DNA from 2 places in the Shigella sp. SIG3 genome. Region 2 is predicted to be linked to the other one. Evidence: predicted binding sites of a transcription regulator. Region 2 holds the regulator's gene; the other holds the start of a gene.
The links. Region 2 encodes ArgR, which controls arginine synthesis, uptake and breakdown. Its sites were predicted from a motif close to ANTGAATAAAAATACANT; they were not measured.
Positions count from the first base shown of each region.

Region 1: argC (N-acetyl-gamma-glutamyl-phosphate reductase) is a predicted target of ArgR. The motif match lies at 5,568-5,585, and genes of this name have one in related genera.

Region 1 is NZ_JBQZXE010000019.1:1-9,013, reverse strand. Features, by position in the region: gene ACUU1I_RS06120 (phosphoethanolamine transferase CptA) at 1-1,183, opposite strand, end outside; gene ppc (phosphoenolpyruvate carboxylase) at 1,366-4,017, opposite strand; gene argE (acetylornithine deacetylase) at 4,369-5,520, opposite strand; gene argC (N-acetyl-gamma-glutamyl-phosphate reductase) at 5,674-6,678, shown strand; gene argB (acetylglutamate kinase) at 6,686-7,462, shown strand; gene argH (argininosuccinate lyase) at 7,523-8,896, shown strand.
Region 2 is NZ_JBQZXE010000022.1:23,703-32,715, reverse strand. Features, by position in the region: gene zapE (cell division protein ZapE) at 1-197, opposite strand, end outside; gene zapG (Z-ring associated protein ZapG) at 391-789, shown strand; gene degQ (serine endoprotease DegQ) at 943-2,310, shown strand; gene degS (outer membrane-stress sensor serine endopeptidase DegS) at 2,400-3,467, shown strand; gene mdh (malate dehydrogenase) at 3,529-4,467, opposite strand; gene argR (transcriptional regulator ArgR) at 4,902-5,372, shown strand; gene yhcN (peroxide/acid stress response protein YhcN) at 5,737-6,000, shown strand; gene ACUU1I_RS06770 (barstar family protein) at 6,056-6,328, opposite strand; gene aaeB (p-hydroxybenzoic acid efflux pump subunit AaeB) at 6,420-8,387, opposite strand; gene aaeA (p-hydroxybenzoic acid efflux pump subunit AaeA) at 8,393-9,013, opposite strand, start outside.

The DNA of each region.
Region 1 (9,013 bases), on a different contig from region 2:
TGATATGCGTACCCAGCAGATGAACGATGATCAGTTTCTTCGGCGCAGGGTCATTCAGCACATCCTGGAACGGCTTCAGCACGTTGGTGTCGTATTCACGCGCACTCTGCGTACGTTGCTGGTTCATGTAGTACTGCTTGTCGGTCTGGCGCGAAAATACCGTCAGCATGGTATTGCGGGCGGTCATCGTCTGCTGGTTGGTGATCCAGAAGGTTTTATAACCCGCCTGTTTCATCATGTTCATCAGCGACGGCTGCGTCAGATACAGATCCGGGTTCTTTTCATTGGCAAAGGTCAGCGCCTGTTGCAGGATTTCAATGGTGTACGGACGAGACGTAACTACGTTATTAAACACGGTCAGATTCGGATCGGTTTTATGCAGCGCATCCAGCTCCGGCGTGGTTTCACGCGGATAACCGTACAGACTCATGCGTCCGCGCTGGGTCGACTCGCCAATCACCAGCACTAAAGTGCGCGGTTCGTTACCCGATTCATCTTTGAAATTAGCCAGTGGCGGCAAGGCATTATTTTCATTCAGTAACTTTGTTAGCGAGTTTAGTTGCTGACGATACTGATAATAGCCGGTCAGGAATTGCCACGGTGCGGCAGGCTCCATACGCGAGGCTAGGTTATCCAACGTTTTCTCAAACGGCTTGTTTTTGATAAACGTATTCATGGCGATCGGATGCAGAATCAAGCCATAAAGCAGGGCAAAAGAGACAACATAACGCCACGGCTTTGGAATATAGACCGGGCGCAGGCGTGTCCACAGCAGAACTGCCACCGCCGTATAGGCCAGCGCGATAAGCACAATTTTCAGGCTGAAATACTGGCTTAAATACTCGCTGGCTTCGTTGGTGTTGGTTTCGAACATCACAAACAGAACGCTCTGCGAGAACTCCTGCCCGTAGATGACGTAGTAGCACAGCGCCGCCAGAGAGGCCGTCCATAGCACCACGCCGATCACTGCGGCAATAATTTTAATCCGCTTCGGAAAGAGGAATACCGGGATCAACCACAGCGAGCTGAATAACAGCGAGTCGCGAATGCCGTTGGTGCCACTATAACCACTGATGTAAATAATGGCCTGTAGCAGAGTAGAGAAAAACCAAAAGTAGAGCAGTGCCCAACCCAGGGCTTTCCAGCTAGAAAGGGGTTTAGCCTGGACTTCTGTGGAATGCATAGTAAGAACCTGTCTTGAAAAAAATATCGCCGAATGTAACGACAATTCCTTAAGGATATCTGAAGGTATATTCAGAATTTGAATAAAATGCAGACAGAAATATATTGAAAACGAGGGTGTTAGAACAGAAGTATTTCAGAAAACCCTCGCGCAAAAGCACGAGGGTTTGCAGAAGAGGAAGATTAGCCGGTATTACGCATACCTGCCGCAATCCCGGCAATAGTGACCATTAACGCTTGTTCGACGCGAGGATCCGGTTCCTGGCCTTCTTTTTCTGCCTGGCGGGAGCGGTGCAGCAACTCGGCCTGCAATACGTTCAGCGGGTCGGTGTAAATATTCCGTAGCTGAATAGACTCTGCAATCCACGGCAGATCGGCCATCAGATGGGAATCGTTGGCAATCGCCAGCACCACTTTGATGTCTTCTTCTTGCAGGTTGCGTAACTCTTTACCTAACGGCCACAGTGCTTTGTCTACCAGACGTTGATCATAGTATTCCGCCAACCACAGGTCTGCTTTGGCGAAGACCATCTCCAGCATGCCGAGACGCGTCGAGAAGAATGGCCAATCGCGGCACATGGCTTCCAGCTCGCTCTGTTTGCCATCTTCGACCACTTTTTGCAGCGCCGTACCTGCACCCAGCCAGGCGGGGAGCATCAGGCGGTTTTGCGTCCAGGCAAAAATCCACGGTATGGCGCGCAGCGACTCGACGCCGCCGGTTGGGCGACGTTTCGCCGGACGTGAACCCAACGGCAGTTTGCCCAATTCTTGTTCCGGCGTAGCGGAGCGGAAGTAAGGCACAAAATCTTTGTTTTCACGTACGTAGCCACGGTAGAGATCGCAGGAGATGACTGACAGTTCATCCATAATGCGACGCCAGCTCTCTTTCGGCTCAGGTGGTGGCAGCAGGTTGGCTTCCAGAATCGCCCCGGTGTAAAGCGACAGGCTGCTGACGGTGATTTCTGGCAGACCATATTTAAAGCGGATCATCTCGCCCTGTTCAGTCACGCGCAGGCCACCTTTCAGGCTTCCTGGCGGTTGTGACAGCAGCGCCGCATGGGCAGGTGCGCCGCCGCGACCAATGGAACCGCCGCGACCGTGGAACAACGTCAGCTCAATACCCGCTTTTTCGCAGGTTTTGATTAATGCATCCTGTGCCTGATATTGCGCCCAGGAAGCTGCCATCACGCCCGCATCTTTTGCTGAGTCGGAATAGCCAATCATCACCATCTGTTTGCCCTGAATCAGGCCGCGATACCAGTCGATATTGAGCAGCTGGGTCATGACATCGTTGGCGTTGTTCAGGTCATCGAGGGTTTCAAACAGCGGAGCAACCGGCATCGCAAACCCGATACCCGCTTCTTTCAGCAGCAGGTGGACAGCCAGTACGTCGGACGGCGTTTTCGCCATCGAGATCACGTAGGCGGCAATGGAGCCTTGCGGCGCTTCGGCAATCACCTGGCAGGTATCGAGCACTTCGCGCGTTTCGGCGCTTGGTTGCCAGTTGCGCGGCAGAAGCGGACGTTTGGAGTTCAGTTCGCGGATCAGGAACGCCTGTTTGTCGGCCTCTGACCAGCTTTCGTAGTCGCCGATACCGAGGTAGCGGGTCAGCTCGCCCAGCGCTTCGGTATGGCGGGTGCTCTCCTGACGGATATCAATACGGACCAGCGGTACGCCGAAACATTTCACGCGGCGCAGGGTGTCGAGCAGATCGCCGTTGGCGATAATACCCATGCCACACGCCTGAAGTGACTGGTAGCAAGCGTAGAGCGGTTCCCACAGTTCTTCGTTTTGTGTCAGCAGCCCTTCTGGTTTTGGCAGTTCTTCGCCTTTCAGGCGCGCTTCCAGCCATGCCTGTGTCGCCATCAGGCGAGAACGCAGGTTTTTCATCAGATAGCGATACGGTTCTGCGGCACCTTCTTCGCCAACCAGCGCCAGCAGTTCAGGGGTCGCTTCAACCATCGACAGTTCAGAAACCAGAACCTGAATATCTTTCAGGAACAGATCGGTGGCTTTCCAGCGGCTGAGCAGCAGGACGTGGCGGGTGATATCGGCAGTGACGTTCGGGTTGCCGTCGCGGTCACCGCCCATCCACGAGGTAAAACGTACCGGAACAAATTCGACGGGCAGTTTGTAGTCGAGATTCTCTTCCAGTTGTTCGTTCAGTTCGCGCAGGTAATTCGGTACGCCTTGCCACAGGCTGTTTTCTACTACGGCAAAGCCCCATTTGGCTTCATCTACCGGGCTTGGACGCAGCTTACGGATTTCATCGGTATGCCATGACTGGGCGATCAACTGGTGCAGGCGACGCATCAGCTGGTTGTGTTCGTAGTCAGCGATATCTTTGTTATCGAGCTGTTTTAAACAGGCGTTCACTTCCACCATTTTGTGGATCAGTGTACGACGGGTAATTTCGGTTGGGTGAGCCGTGAGGACCAGTTCCAGCGACAGCGATTCCACTGCTTTTTTGATGGTGTCTTCGCTCAGTTCCGGCTGGTTTTTCAGTTTACGCAGGGTGCGGGCGATCACTTCCGGGTTGCTGGCAGCTTCGCCTTTCGGCGAAATGCTGTGGTATTGCTCGGCGGTGTTGGCCAGGTTCAGGAACTGACTAAACGCACGCGCAACGGGCAGCAGCTCGTCGTTCGACAAATTTTGTAAGGTGGTGAGCAACTCCTGGCGGTTAGCATCATTGCCAGCGCGTGAAGATTTCGACAACTTACGGATAGTTTCTACGCGTTCAAGAATGTGTTCTCCCAACGCATCCTTGATGGTTTCTCCCAGCACTTTGCCGAGCATACTGACATTACTACGCAATGCGGAATATTGTTCGTTCATATTACCCCAGACACCCCATCTTATCGTTTGATAGCCCTGTATCCTTCACGTCGCATTGGCGCGAATATGCTCGGGCTTTGCTTTTCGTCGTCTTTTATAAAGCCACGTAAAAGCGGTGACGTCAAATGCTGCGAAATCGCTTCAGCAAACGAATAAATAGCAGGAATTTACGCCATTAAATTCACGACGCTTTAAATAAGCGTAACTTATGGAAATGTTAAAAAATCGCCATACATAACACCAAAGGTGTAGGTCGGATAAGATGCGCAAGCATCGCATCCGACATTATTGCGGCACCGGAGTTTGGCAACGGTGCCGGATGCGGCGCGAGCGCCTTATCCGGCCTACGTTTTAATGCCAGCAAAAATGGTGAATTACCTGGATAATCAACTCACGGGTGGGTTTAATAAACCGCGTCTCCAGATATTCATCAGGCTGATGAGCTTGATTGATGGAACCCGGACCGAGCACCAGCGTCGGGCATAACGTTTGAATAAACGGCGCTTCGGTACAGTAATTCACCACTTCGGTTTTTGCTCCGAGCAATTTCTCAACCACTTCAACCAGTTGATGATTCGGTGGGCATTCATAGCCAGGGATCGGCGGATGCAGCTCGTCGACCGTCAGACGACCCGGCCAGCGTTCGCTCACCGGAGCCAATGCATCGTTGAGCAAACCATTAAGTTCATTGAGTGTCATGCCAGGCTGCGGACGAATATCCATATGCAACTCACAGCAAGCGCAAATACGGTTAGAAGCGTCGCCACCGTGAATATGCCCGAGGTTGAGCGTAGGGTATGGCACGGTAAATGCTTCGTAGTGATAACGTTCTTTCAGGTTATCGCGCAATTGCAAAATATGCCCGATGGCGTCGTGCATTAGTTCGATAGCGTTAACTCCGCGTGCTGGATCGCTGGAGTGCCCCGACTGGCCCTGAATACGGATGGCGTTAGAGATATGACCTTTATGTGCGCGTACCGGTTGTAGTGACGTCGGTTCGCCAATGATGGCGCAATCCGGGCGCAGGGCGGTAGTTTCGGCAAAATAACGCGCTCCGGCCATACTGGTTTCTTCATCAGCAGTCGCCAGAATGTAGAGCGGTTTTTTCAGTTTCGTGACGTCGACATCGCGTAGCGCATCAAGGATAAACGCAAAAAAGCCTTTCATGTCGGCGGTGCCTAAGCCGTAAAGCTTGCCGTCATGCTCCGTCAGTGTAAACGGATCGCGCGTCCAGCGACCGTCATCAAATGGCACCGTATCGGTATGCCCCGCCAGCAACAAGCCGCCAGCCCCCTGTCCGTAACTGGCCAGCATATTAAATTTGTTGCGAGTTCCTGGAACAGGCTGCACTTCCACATTGAAGCCCAAATCTTTAAACCAGTCCGCCAGCAGAGTGATTAAATCTGCATTGCTTTGATCGAGTGCCTCTTCCGTAGCGCTTATTGAAGGTGTGGCAATCAGAGCGCGGTAAATCTCGATAAATGGCGGTAATTTGTTTTTCATTGTTGACACACCTCTGGTCATGATAGTATCAATATTCATGCAGTATTTATGAATAAAAATACACTAACGTTGAGCGTAATAAAACCCACCAGCCGTAAGGTGAATGTTTTACGTTTAACCTGGCAACCAGACATAAGAAGGTGAATAGCCCCGATGTTGAATACGCTGATTGTGGGTGCCAGCGGCTACGCTGGCGCAGAGCTAGTGACCTATGTAAATCGCCATCCGCATATGAACATAACCGCTTTGACTGTTTCAGCGCAAAGCAATGATGCGGGAAAGTTAATCTCCGATTTGCATCCGCAGCTAAAAGGCATCGTTGAGCTGCCGTTGCAGCCGATGTCGGATATCAGCGAGTTTAGCCCAGGGGTGGACGTAGTGTTTCTCGCCACCGCCCATGAAGTTAGCCACGATTTAGCGCCGCAGTTTCTTGAAGCGGGCTGCGTGGTGTTCGACCTTTCCGGCGCGTTTCGTGTTAACGACGCCACCTTCTATGAAAAATATTACGGCTTTACCCATCAATACCCGGAACTGCTGGAACAGGCAGCCTACGGTCTGGCGGAGTGGTGCGGTAATAAATTAAAAGAAGCGAATTTGATTGCGGTGCCAGGCTGTTATCCGACGGCGGCACAGCTGGCGCTGAAACCGTTGATTGATGCCGATCTTCTTGACCTCAATCAGTGGCCGGTGATCAACGCCACCAGCGGCGTGAGCGGTGCAGGACGTAAGGCAGCGATTTCAAATAGTTTTTGTGAAGTTAGCCTGCAACCGTATGGCGTCTTTACTCATCGCCATCAACCAGAGATCGCCACACACCTCGGTGCTGACGTTATCTTCACCCCACATCTGGGCAATTTCCCGCGCGGCATTCTCGAAACCATTACCTGCCGCCTGAAATCGGGTGTGACCCAGGCGCAAGTCGCGCAAGCGTTACAGCAGGCGTATGCCCATAAACCGCTGGTGCGGCTGTATGACAAAGGCGTTCCGGCGCTGAAAAATGTCGTTGGGCTGCCATTTTGCGATATCGGGTTTGCCGTTCAGGGCGAGCATCTGATTATTGTGGCGACCGAAGACAACTTACTGAAAGGCGCGGCGGCACAAGCGGTACAGTGCGCCAATATTCGTTTCGGCTATGCGGAAACGCAGTCTCTTATTTAAGGGTGCAATGATGAATCCATTAATTATCAAACTGGGCGGCGTACTGCTGGATAGTGAAGAGGCGCTGGAACGTCTGTTTAGCGCATTGGTGAATTATCGTGAGTCACATCAGCGTCCGCTGGTGATTGTGCACGGCGGCGGTTGCGTGGTGGATGAGCTGATGAAAGGGCTGAATCTGCCGGTGAAAAAGAAAAACGGCCTGCGGGTGACGCCTGCTGATCAGATAGACATTATCACCGGAGCACTGGCGGGAACGGCAAATAAAACCCTGTTGGCATGGGCGAAGAAACATCAGATTGCGGCCGTAGGTTTGTTTCTCGGTGACGGCGACAGCGTCAAAGTGACCCAGCTTGATGAAGAGTTAGGTCATGTTGGACTGGCGCAGCCAGGTTCGCCTAAGCTTATCAACTCCTTGCTGGAGAACGGTTATCTGCCGGTGGTCAGCTCCATTGGCGTAACAGACGAAGGGCAACTGATGAACGTCAATGCCGACCAGGCGGCAACGGCGCTGGCGGCAACGCTGGGCGCGGATCTGATTTTGCTCTCCGACGTCAGCGGCATTCTCGACGGCAAAGGGCAACGCATTGCCGAAATGACCGCCGCGAAAGCAGAACAACTGATTGAGCAGGGCATTATTACTGACGGCATGATAGTGAAAGTGAACGCGGCGCTGGATGCGGCCCGCACGCTGGGCCGTCCGGTAGATATCGCTTCTTGGCGTTATGCGGAGCAGCTTCCGGCACTGTTTAACGGTATGCCGATGGGTACGCGGATTTTAGCTTAAGTTTTGTTAGCCGGAGGAGCAGCTTTCCGGCATTGAATTTCAAAATAAGGAAACAGAGTTATGGCACTTTGGGGCGGGCGTTTTACCCAGGCAGCAGATCAACGGTTCAAACAATTCAACGACTCACTGCGCTTTGATTACCGTCTGGCGGAGCAGGATATTGTTGGCTCTGTGGCCTGGTCCAAAGCCTTGGTAACGGTCGGCGTGTTAACCGCAGAAGAGCAGGCGCAACTGGAAGAGGCGCTGAACGTGTTGCTGGAAGATGTTCGCGCCAGGCCACAACAAATCCTTGAAAGCGACGCCGAAGATATCCATAGCTGGGTGGAAGGCAAACTGATCGACAAAGTGGGCCAGTTAGGCAAAAAGCTGCATACCGGGCGTAGCCGTAATGATCAGGTAGCGACTGACCTGAAACTGTGGTGCAAAGATACCGTTAGCGAGTTACTGACGGCTAACCGGCAGCTGCAATCGGCGCTGGTGGAAACCGCACAAAACAATCAGGACGCGGTAATGCCAGGTTACACTCACCTGCAACGCGCCCAGCCGGTGACGTTCGCGCACTGGTGCCTGGCCTATGTTGAGATGCTGGCGCGTGATGAAAGCCGTTTGCAGGATGCGCTTAAGCGTCTGGATGTCAGCCCATTAGGCTGTGGCGCGCTGGCGGGAACGGCCTATGAAATCGACCGTGAACAGTTAGCAGGCTGGCTGGGCTTTGCTTCGGCGACCCGTAACAGTCTGGACAGTGTTTCTGACCGTGACCATGTGTTGGAACTGCTTTCTGCTGCCGCTATCGGCATGGTGCATCTGTCGCGTTTTGCTGAAGATCTGATTTTCTTTAACACCGGCGAAGCGGGGTTTGTGGAGCTTTCGGACCGCGTGACTTCCGGTTCATCATTAATGCCGCAGAAGAAAAACCCGGATGCGCTGGAGCTGATTCGCGGTAAATGCGGCCGGGTGCAGGGTGCGTTAACCGGCATGATGATGACGCTGAAAGGTTTGCCGCTGGCTTACAACAAAGATATGCAGGAAGACAAAGAAGGTCTGTTCGACGCGCTCGATACCTGGCTGGACTGCCTGCATATGGCGGCGCTGGTACTGGACGGCATTCAGGTGAAACGTCCGCGTTGTCAGGAAGCGGCGCAGCAGGGGTATGCGAACGCCACTGAACTGGCGGATTACCTGGTGGCGAAAGGCGTACCTTTCCGCGAGGCGCACCATATTGTGGGTGAAGCGGTGGTGGAAGCCATTCGTCAGGGCAAACCGCTGGAAGATCTGCCACTCAGTGAGTTGCAGAAATTCAGTCAGGTGATTGGCGAAGATGTCTATCCGATTCTGTCGCTACAATCGTGCCTCGAAAAGCGTGCGGCAAAAGGCGGCGTCTCACCGCAGCAGGTGGCGCAGGCGATTGCTTTTGCGCAGGCTCGGTTAGAGTAATTTGTTTATATTGCTCCCCTGAAAATGGGGAGTTTACCACGCCTACAAAGTGCGACACTTCGTAGGCGGATAAGGCGTTTACGCCGCATCAGGCAGAAATTTGTCAGCATTCTGGTG
Region 2 (9,013 bases):
GTGTCTTCGCGTTTACCCCACAGCTTACCGACCCGCGCCATTAGCCCACTCGTCCTGGGGGCTGGTGGCCTGCTATTGATGAGTTCTTGATAAATAATTTCCAGGCGGCTGACGGCCTCTTTTTGAACGTCGTCGGGTTGATGGCTGCCTTCATTGAGCGCCTTCAGGTATTGCGATGTTGGGGTAACGCTTTGCATGATCTTATTGTTATTCCTTGAATAATCGGTGCGCCGTTGTTCACGGTTGACGAAAAAAAGGCCGTTCTACACTACGCGATATGCAGTCGGGATTCCACTTCTGTGGAATTAACGGTTATAGTGGCATAATCAGCCGCAGGCATGGAGCCTGAAGCCAACACCCTACGGAAACAAAAGACAACGGGAGATGTTCATGACCTGGGAATATGCGCTAATTGGGTTAGTCGTCGGCATCATTATTGGTGCTGTGGCCATGCGTTTTGGTAATCGTAAACTACGCCAGCAACAGGCGTTGCAGTACGAACTGGAAAAGAATAAAGCTGAACTGGACGAGTATCGCGAAGAGCTGGTTAGCCACTTTGCCCGCAGCGCGGAATTACTGGATACCATGGCGCACGACTATCGCCAGCTGTATCAGCACATGGCAAAAAGCTCCAGCAGCCTGCTGCCGGAACTGTCTGCTGAAGCAAACCCGTTCCGTAATCGTCTGGCAGAGTCTGAAGCCAGCAACGATCAGGCACCGGTGCAGATGCCTCGCGACTATTCTGAAGGCGCATCCGGCCTGCTGCGTACTGGCGCGAAGCGCGACTAATTTATTTTTCGGGCGCAGCCATTGCGCCCTCCTCTTCTCTCCCTCCACGACTATCATTTAATCTGGTGTCTCATTGTTAGCCGTCTGAAAATTCAATAACATCAAACTGTTTTGAATCTCTTTTCTTATCATTCAGGTACGAGAGCAGGAATAATGAAAAAACAAACCCAGCTGTTGAGTGCATTAGCGTTAAGTGCCGGGTTAACTCTCTCGGCGTCATTTCAGGCCGTCGCGTCGATTCCAGGCCAGGTTGCCGATCAGGCCCCTCTCCCCAGTCTGGCTCCAATGCTGGAAAAAGTGCTTCCGGCAGTGGTGAGCGTACGGGTGGAAGGAACGGCCAGTCAGGGACAGAAAATCCCGGAAGAATTCAAAAAGTTTTTTGGTGATGATTTACCGGATCAACCTGCACAACCCTTCGAAGGTTTAGGTTCCGGTGTCATCATCAACGCCAGTAAAGGCTATGTGCTGACCAACAACCATGTGATTAATCAGGCACAGAAAATCAGTATTCAGCTCAATGATGGGCGCGAGTTTGATGAAAAACTGATTGGTAGCGATGACCAGAGCGATATCGCCCTGTTACAAATTCAAAACCCGAGCAAATTAACGCAAATCGCTATTGCCGACTCCGATAAATTGCGCGTCGGTGATTTTGCCGTAGCGGTCGGTAACCCATTTGGCCTTGGGCAAACCGCCACCTCTGGCATTGTTTCCGCATTAGGCCGCAGCGGGTTGAATCTTGAAGGTCTGGAAAACTTTATCCAGACAGATGCTTCCATTAACCGCGGTAACTCCGGCGGTGCACTATTAAACCTTAACGGTGAGTTAATTGGCATCAACACTGCAATCCTTGCGCCTGGCGGCGGGAGCGTCGGGATTGGATTTGCCATCCCCAGTAATATGGCGCGAACACTGGCGCAGCAGCTTATCGACTTTGGTGAAATCAAACGCGGTTTGTTAGGCATCAAAGGCACCGAGATGAGTGCCGATATCGCCAAAGCCTTCAACCTTGACGTGCAGCGTGGCGCGTTTGTCAGCGAAGTGTTGCCAAGTTCTGGCTCAGCGAAAGCGGGCGTCAAAGCGGGCGATATTATTACCAGCCTCAACGGCAAACCGCTGAATAGCTTTGCTGAGTTGCGCTCTCGTATCGCGACTACAGAGCCGGGCACGAAAGTGAAGCTTGGCCTGCTGCGTAACGGCAAACCACTGGAAGTAGAAGTGACGCTTGATACCAACACCTCTTCGTCGGCCAGCGCTGAAATGATCACGCCAGCGCTGGAAGGTGCAACGTTGAGCGATGGTCAGCTAAAAGATGGCGGCAAAGGTATTAAGATAGATGAAGTTGTCAAAGGAAGCCCAGCTGCTCAGGCTGGCTTGCAAAAAGACGATGTGATCATTGGCGTCAACCGCGATCGGGTGAACTCGATTGCTGAAATGCGTAAAGTGCTGGCGGCAAAACCGGCCATCATCGCCCTGCAAATTGTACGCGGCAATGAAAGCATCTATCTGCTGATGCGTTAATGTCGTAAACCGGGCATCAGGCTGACGTGTGATGTCCGGTTAACTCGTGGTATGCTGCTGCCGTTCCCTTTTTTAATGACGCCTCCATCATGTTTGTGAAGCTCTTACGTTCCGTTGCGATTGGATTAATTGTCGGCGCTATTCTGCTGGTTGCCATGCCTTCGCTGCGCAGCCTTAACCCGCTTTCCACTCCGCAATTTGACAGTACCGATGAGACGCCTGCCAGCTATAATCTGGCGGTTCGCCGCGCCGCGCCAGCGGTGGTTAACGTTTACAACCGTGGTTTGAACACCAACTCTCACAACCAGCTTGAGATCCGCACCCTGGGATCCGGTGTAATCATGGATCAACGCGGTTATATCATCACCAATAAACACGTCATCAACGACGCCGATCAGATCATCGTCGCCTTACAGGATGGACGTGTATTTGAAGCATTGCTGGTGGGATCTGACTCTCTAACCGATCTGGCGGTACTTAAAATTAATGCCACTGGCGGTTTACCTACCATTCCAATTAATGCACGTCGCGTACCGCACATTGGCGACGTAGTACTGGCGATCGGTAACCCGTACAACCTCGGGCAGACCATTACCCAAGGGATTATTAGTGCCACGGGTCGAATCGGTCTGAACCCGACCGGGCGGCAAAACTTCCTACAAACCGATGCTTCCATTAACCACGGTAACTCTGGCGGCGCGCTGGTGAACTCGCTGGGAGAACTGATGGGCATTAACACGCTGTCGTTTGATAAGAGTAACGATGGCGAAACGCCGGAAGGTATCGGCTTTGCGATTCCTTTCCAGTTAGCAACCAAAATTATGGATAAGCTGATCCGCGATGGTCGCGTGATCCGCGGCTACATTGGTATCGGCGGACGCGAGATCGCACCACTGCACGCGCAGAGCGGTGGTATAGATCAACTGCAAGGGATCGTGGTTAATGAAGTGTCACCTGACGGCCCAGCGGCGAATGCGGGTATTCAGGTCAACGATCTGATTATTTCGGTGGATAACAAACCGGCCATCTCTGCTCTGGAGACGATGGATCAGGTGGCGGAAATTCGCCCTGGTTCGGTGATCCCGGTTGTAGTGATGCGTGATGATAAGCAGTTAACGCTGCAGGTCACCATTCAGGAATATCCGGCAACCAATTAAGTCGAGTGCTCAAAACAAAAACCGGAGTCTGTGCTCCGGTTTTTTATTATTCGCTAATCAATTACTTATTAACGAACTCTTCGCCCAGGGCGATATCTTTCTTGAGCGTATCCAGCATACCTTCCAGCGCGTTCTGTTCAAATGCGCTCAGGGTACCGATAGATTTACGCTCTTCCACGCCGTTTTTACCCAGCAGCAGCGGTTGAGAGAAGAAACGGGCGTACTGACCGTCGCCTTCAACGTAGGCACATTCGACAACGCCTTGTTCGCCCTGCAGTGCACGAACCAGAGACAGACCAAAACGTGCAGCTGCCTGGCCCATAGACAGGGTTGCAGACCCGCCACCGGCTTTCGCTTCAACCACCTCAGTACCCGCGTTCTGGATACGTTTGGTCAGATCAGCCACTTCCTGCTCGGTAAAACTAACGCCAGGAACCTGTGACAGCAGCGGCAGAATGGTAACACCAGAGTGACCGCCAATAACCGGCACTTCAACTTCGCCTGGCTGTTTGCCTTTCAGTTCCGCAACAAAGGTGTTGGAACGAATGATATCCAGCGTGGTAACGCCGAACAGTTTGTTTTTGTCATAAACACCGGCTTTTTTCAGCACTTCAGCAGCAATTGCAACTGTGGTGTTAACCGGGTTAGTGATAATACCAATGCACGCTTTCGGGCAGTTTTTCGCAACTTGCTGTACCAGGTTTTTCACGATGCCGGCGTTAACGTTAAACAGGTCGGAACGATCCATACCCGGTTTACGCGCTACGCCTGCAGAGATAAGAACGACATCTGCGCCTTCCAGCGCCGGAGTCGCATCTTCACCAGAAAAACCTTTGATTTTCACAGCAGTAGGGATATGGCTCAGATCGACGGCCACACCGGGAGTCACTGGAGCGATATCATACAGAGAGAGTTCTGAACCTGAAGGCAGTTGGGTTTTTAACAGTAGTGCAAGCGCCTGGCCAATACCGCCAGCAGCGCCGAGGACTGCGACTTTCATCCTAAACTCCTTATTATATTGATAAACTAAGATATGTTGCTCCGCTGCCGCGACCTTAATCCACAAAATTGCCGTTTACAATGACCACATCTCAAGAATGTGTAGTCACGCAAGTTTAGCGTTTATGCATTTAATTGCCGTAATCAGGAACCTAACTTACGTAATTAACAGTCGCTTATGCATTAGCGCAACATTCCAACAGGTGGTGACAATATACCCTACCGTTCAGCCAAAACAACATCAATTTGATAACAATTAATTTACTTTTAAACAGAATTTGCATGCCGTGACGCAGGCATGTTTCTCAATAACGAAATTTGATAAAATCCCGCTCTTTCATAACATTATTTCAGCCTTCTTCAGGGCTGACTGTTTGCATAAAAATTCATCTGTATGCACAATAATGTTGTATCAACCACCATATCGGGTGACTTATGCGAAGCTCGGCTAAGCAAGAAGAACTAGTTAAAGCATTTAAAGCATTACTTAAAGAAGAGAAATTTAGCTCCCAGGGCGAAATCGTCGCCGCGTTGCAGGAGCAAGGCTTTGACAATATTAATCAGTCTAAAGTCTCGCGGATGTTGACCAAGTTTGGTGCTGTACGTACACGCAATGCCAAAATGGAAATGGTTTACTGCCTGCCAGCTGAACTGGGTGTACCAACCACCTCCAGTCCATTGAAGAATCTGGTGCTGGATATCGACTACAACGATGCAGTTGTCGTGATTCATACCAGCCCTGGCGCGGCGCAGTTAATTGCTCGCCTGCTGGACTCACTGGGCAAAGCAGAAGGTATTCTGGGCACCATCGCTGGCGATGACACCATCTTTACCACCCCTGCTAACGGTTTCACCGTCAAAGACCTGTACGAAGCGATTTTAGAGCTGTTCGACCAGGAGCTTTAATCTCTGCCCCGTCGCTTCTGGCGGCGGGGAAAATGTTGCTTATCCCTCTCATTCCCCTTCTTTCTCCTGCGATACATTTAACGAATAGTGCGTTTTACCGCGACACATCATTCACAAAATGAATACATACGGTAAAAAAAGCACATTATGCAAAATTCATTATCTAATTGAAAATACTATAATTAATAATAAATAACCGTGTTTTTTATACTTTTTTGTTATTAAAATTCACATTTTTAACACTTAGTATCAACTGAAACAGTTAGCGTGGTATTAATTAGTTCAATAATTAGTGTATGCTTGATTTTGTGATATGGGTCACGAAACAAAGGCCCAGCTAAAAGATTATGTCGAGGTAAAAATCATGAAAATCAAAACCACTGTAGCTGCATTAAGCGTACTTTCTGTTCTCTCTTTCGGTGCATTCGCTGCCGACTCCATTGATGCTGCACAAGCACAAAATCGTGAAGCAATCGGGACCGTATCCGTAAGTGGTGTGGCGTCTTCGCCAATGGATATACGTGAAATGCTGAACAAAAAAGCGGAAGAGAAAGGCGCAACGGCCTACCAGATTACTGAAGCTCGTAGCGGTGACACCTGGCACGCTACGGCTGAACTGTACAAATAAACCCTCATCGTTTTGTCCGACGATATTGCCCCCGGTTCGGGGGCTTTTTTTTGCGCTAATGACGAACATTAAAACGCAAATGCCCTTCCAGCTCTTCCTCTGCCTCATCAAACAGCAATATTAACGCGCCAAAACGGCGACGCGTTTTCTCTCCCAGATGAACAAATTCAATCTCAAGTGGTAGCGGCAGGACATCGTTCATTAACACATCCCATAGTGAGTCAAGATCGCGTACCTTATCTTTAGCCAGACCAAGGGTTTGGCTAAAGTCACGATAAAAATCCTCCTGACTCTCAATCTCATTAAAATCAAAGGCATAAATATTCATCTGTTGCCACCGTCACGTTTCGCGGCGAGTTCTGCCGTGCATCGCTAAGTATAGCCATGAAAAAACCGACGCTTTTGGCGTCGGTTTTGACTTAACTATCGGTCAACGCATGTTGATACTTATGGAGCATCCCCGCCAGCCGATGAACCGGTTCCGTCACCTGCGGTGGCGCTTGCCAGATGCGTAGCTTTTCCTGGTAGATTTCCAGTTCTTCCAGCAACTGGCCAAAGTACCGACGACGTTTATCATCGCTACGGGCAGATATCACATGGTCTGCTGTGCGGCGCATTTGTCGGTGAAACGCCGATAAATCCTCGTTAACCGGGATCGGCGCATCACGCAGGCGCTGGTGCGCGATAATCATCGTCAGCGCCAGGCGAAATTTCGGCAAATCCCCTGGGAACTTATTCATCAGCAAAAACAGCTGCTGATAAAGTGCCGGGAGGTGGTTCTCTTTACGACGTGCCACATTGGTAGTCATCGCGGAAACAGCGGCAGAAACAAACTGATTAAGCAGTACACGTCCAGTCCTGTCGCGCGATTTATCCCGCACCAGCAAAATAACGGTGAACGCGAGCACACAGCCGACGATTTGCCCTAATGCGCTGTCGAGAAACTGACTGAAATGGAAAGTCATCGGGTTATCCAGCACGATAATATTTATGGTGCTGGCCAGTGCCCCCATCGAGCCCAGTCGCCGTTTCTGTACTTCTATACCGAGGAAGAATCCCAGCACTGCCAGGCTAATACACAGCAGCAACATGCTCTGTTGGGTATTAGGGATAATCACCAAAAAGTAGAGCAGCCCTAACGGCAGCGCGGCCAGCGTCCCATAGATAAAGTCGATCGCCACCATGCGTGGATTCGGCAAACGCATTGCCAGTGACGTCACGACCGCAATCATCACCATTGCACCACTGCCGGAAGTCCAGCCCGTCCACAGCCAGAAAAGCGTGCCCAGAATGCAGGAAAGTGTGGTTCGCCAGAAGTTAACCATTGCATGATGACGTTCGGCTGACTCTACTTTTACTTCCGGTTCGCCTTGCAGGATCTCTTCTTCGGTGGCGTTGATTTTTGTGTTACTGATAACGCCGCGCTTGAGAAGCTGATAACGCGTTGCCGCCGCGACCCAGCTATAAATGGTGACAGGCGTTTCCCGTTCCCCGGTCCAGGCGATAACTCTCCGCAGGCGTTTGAGCTGCTTGTGGACGTCCTGCGCGGTTTCTACCGGCGTGTCAAAAAATTCGCGGAAAGTATCAGTGATCAATTCCGGGCGCGTATTCTGAATAAGATAAGTTTCGCAGGATTGGGTAATCAGCGTCAGCGATAGCGTATTGATCGCTTTTAAACGTCGATTGGCCCGCGCCCAGCGGGAAGATTCCATATTCAGGTTGCTGCGCATGCCTTGTAGTGCCGTGGTGCGTCGCACCAGGTCGCCCCAGGCTTTATCGACAACTTCACCATCGCCATGCTTGATACAGAGTTGCATTAATTGATATTGCGCGACCAGCAAACTTTCCAGCTCTCGATCTACTTCTTGTTTGATCGATCGCGGAGAAAAGAGCAAATCCGCCATAATCGCACACACAATACCGATAACGATCTCGCTACAACGTTCGACGGCAAACTGCGGCGTAAGCAATGGTTCCGGCTGAATGGTGATCACAATGATCAGCGCGGTATAACCGGCCAGCCCCCACGCGTACGAGTTTTCTATTCGTACCAGCGAGGATATCCAGGTACAAAAACCGGCCCAGATACAGCACACCAGAATCATCAATAATGGTGCGCGGATCATCGCAATGATGATCACCAGTCCGGCAATACAGCCAATAAATGTGCCGATGATGCGCAAAAAGCCACGATAGCGAATAGCGCCAGAATACGGTTCACCTCCCGCAGCAAAGGCCGGACCGGCGGCAACAATCGCCGCTGTCAGTACCGCCCAGCGTGGCGTTTCCAGCTGGAAGTGAAAGCCAACAAACAGCGCCAGTACAATGGCGGTCGCCAGTTTTACCGCAAAGCGAATATGTTGGTTAGCAATGGAGAAAATACCCATCGTGATTAACCAAACTCACGCAGGCGATGGGCCATTTTACGGAAGAACGAATCCTGGCTTTCGTCGCGATCTTGTTTGCCAGTGACCACCACTGTAGCAGTGGTGCCCGCAGGCCAGATGTTCTCTTGCTGGTTGTCGAGACGAATACGAACCGGAACACGTTGCGCCAAACGCACCCATTCAAGGTTAGAGTCGATGGTCGCCATCCCTTTGTCGTCACGCGTGCTGCTGGCGTTGGTGACCCCAGCGGCAACACTATCAACAGTCCCTTTCAGCACTTTGTTACTGCCAAGCGGCGTGATCTCTGCACGATACCCCGGACGCACCCCTTCCAGCTTAGTTTCTTCCATATAGGCCAGTACATAGAAGGAGTTCTGTTTCACCAGCGCAACCGCCGTTGATCCTCGAGTAATAAACTCACCGGTATAGACGTTGAGGTTGGTCACCCAGCCATCTGCTGGCGCTCGGATCACCGTGCGTTCAAGATCCAGTTTTGCCAGATCGCGGGTCGCCTGCGCTTTCGCTAACTGATGCAGAACCGTTTGTAGTACGTTGTTAGCCTGGTCGATCTCTTCGCGAGACATCGCCTGCACACCGAGACGGTTACGACGTCCGGCCTCCTGGCG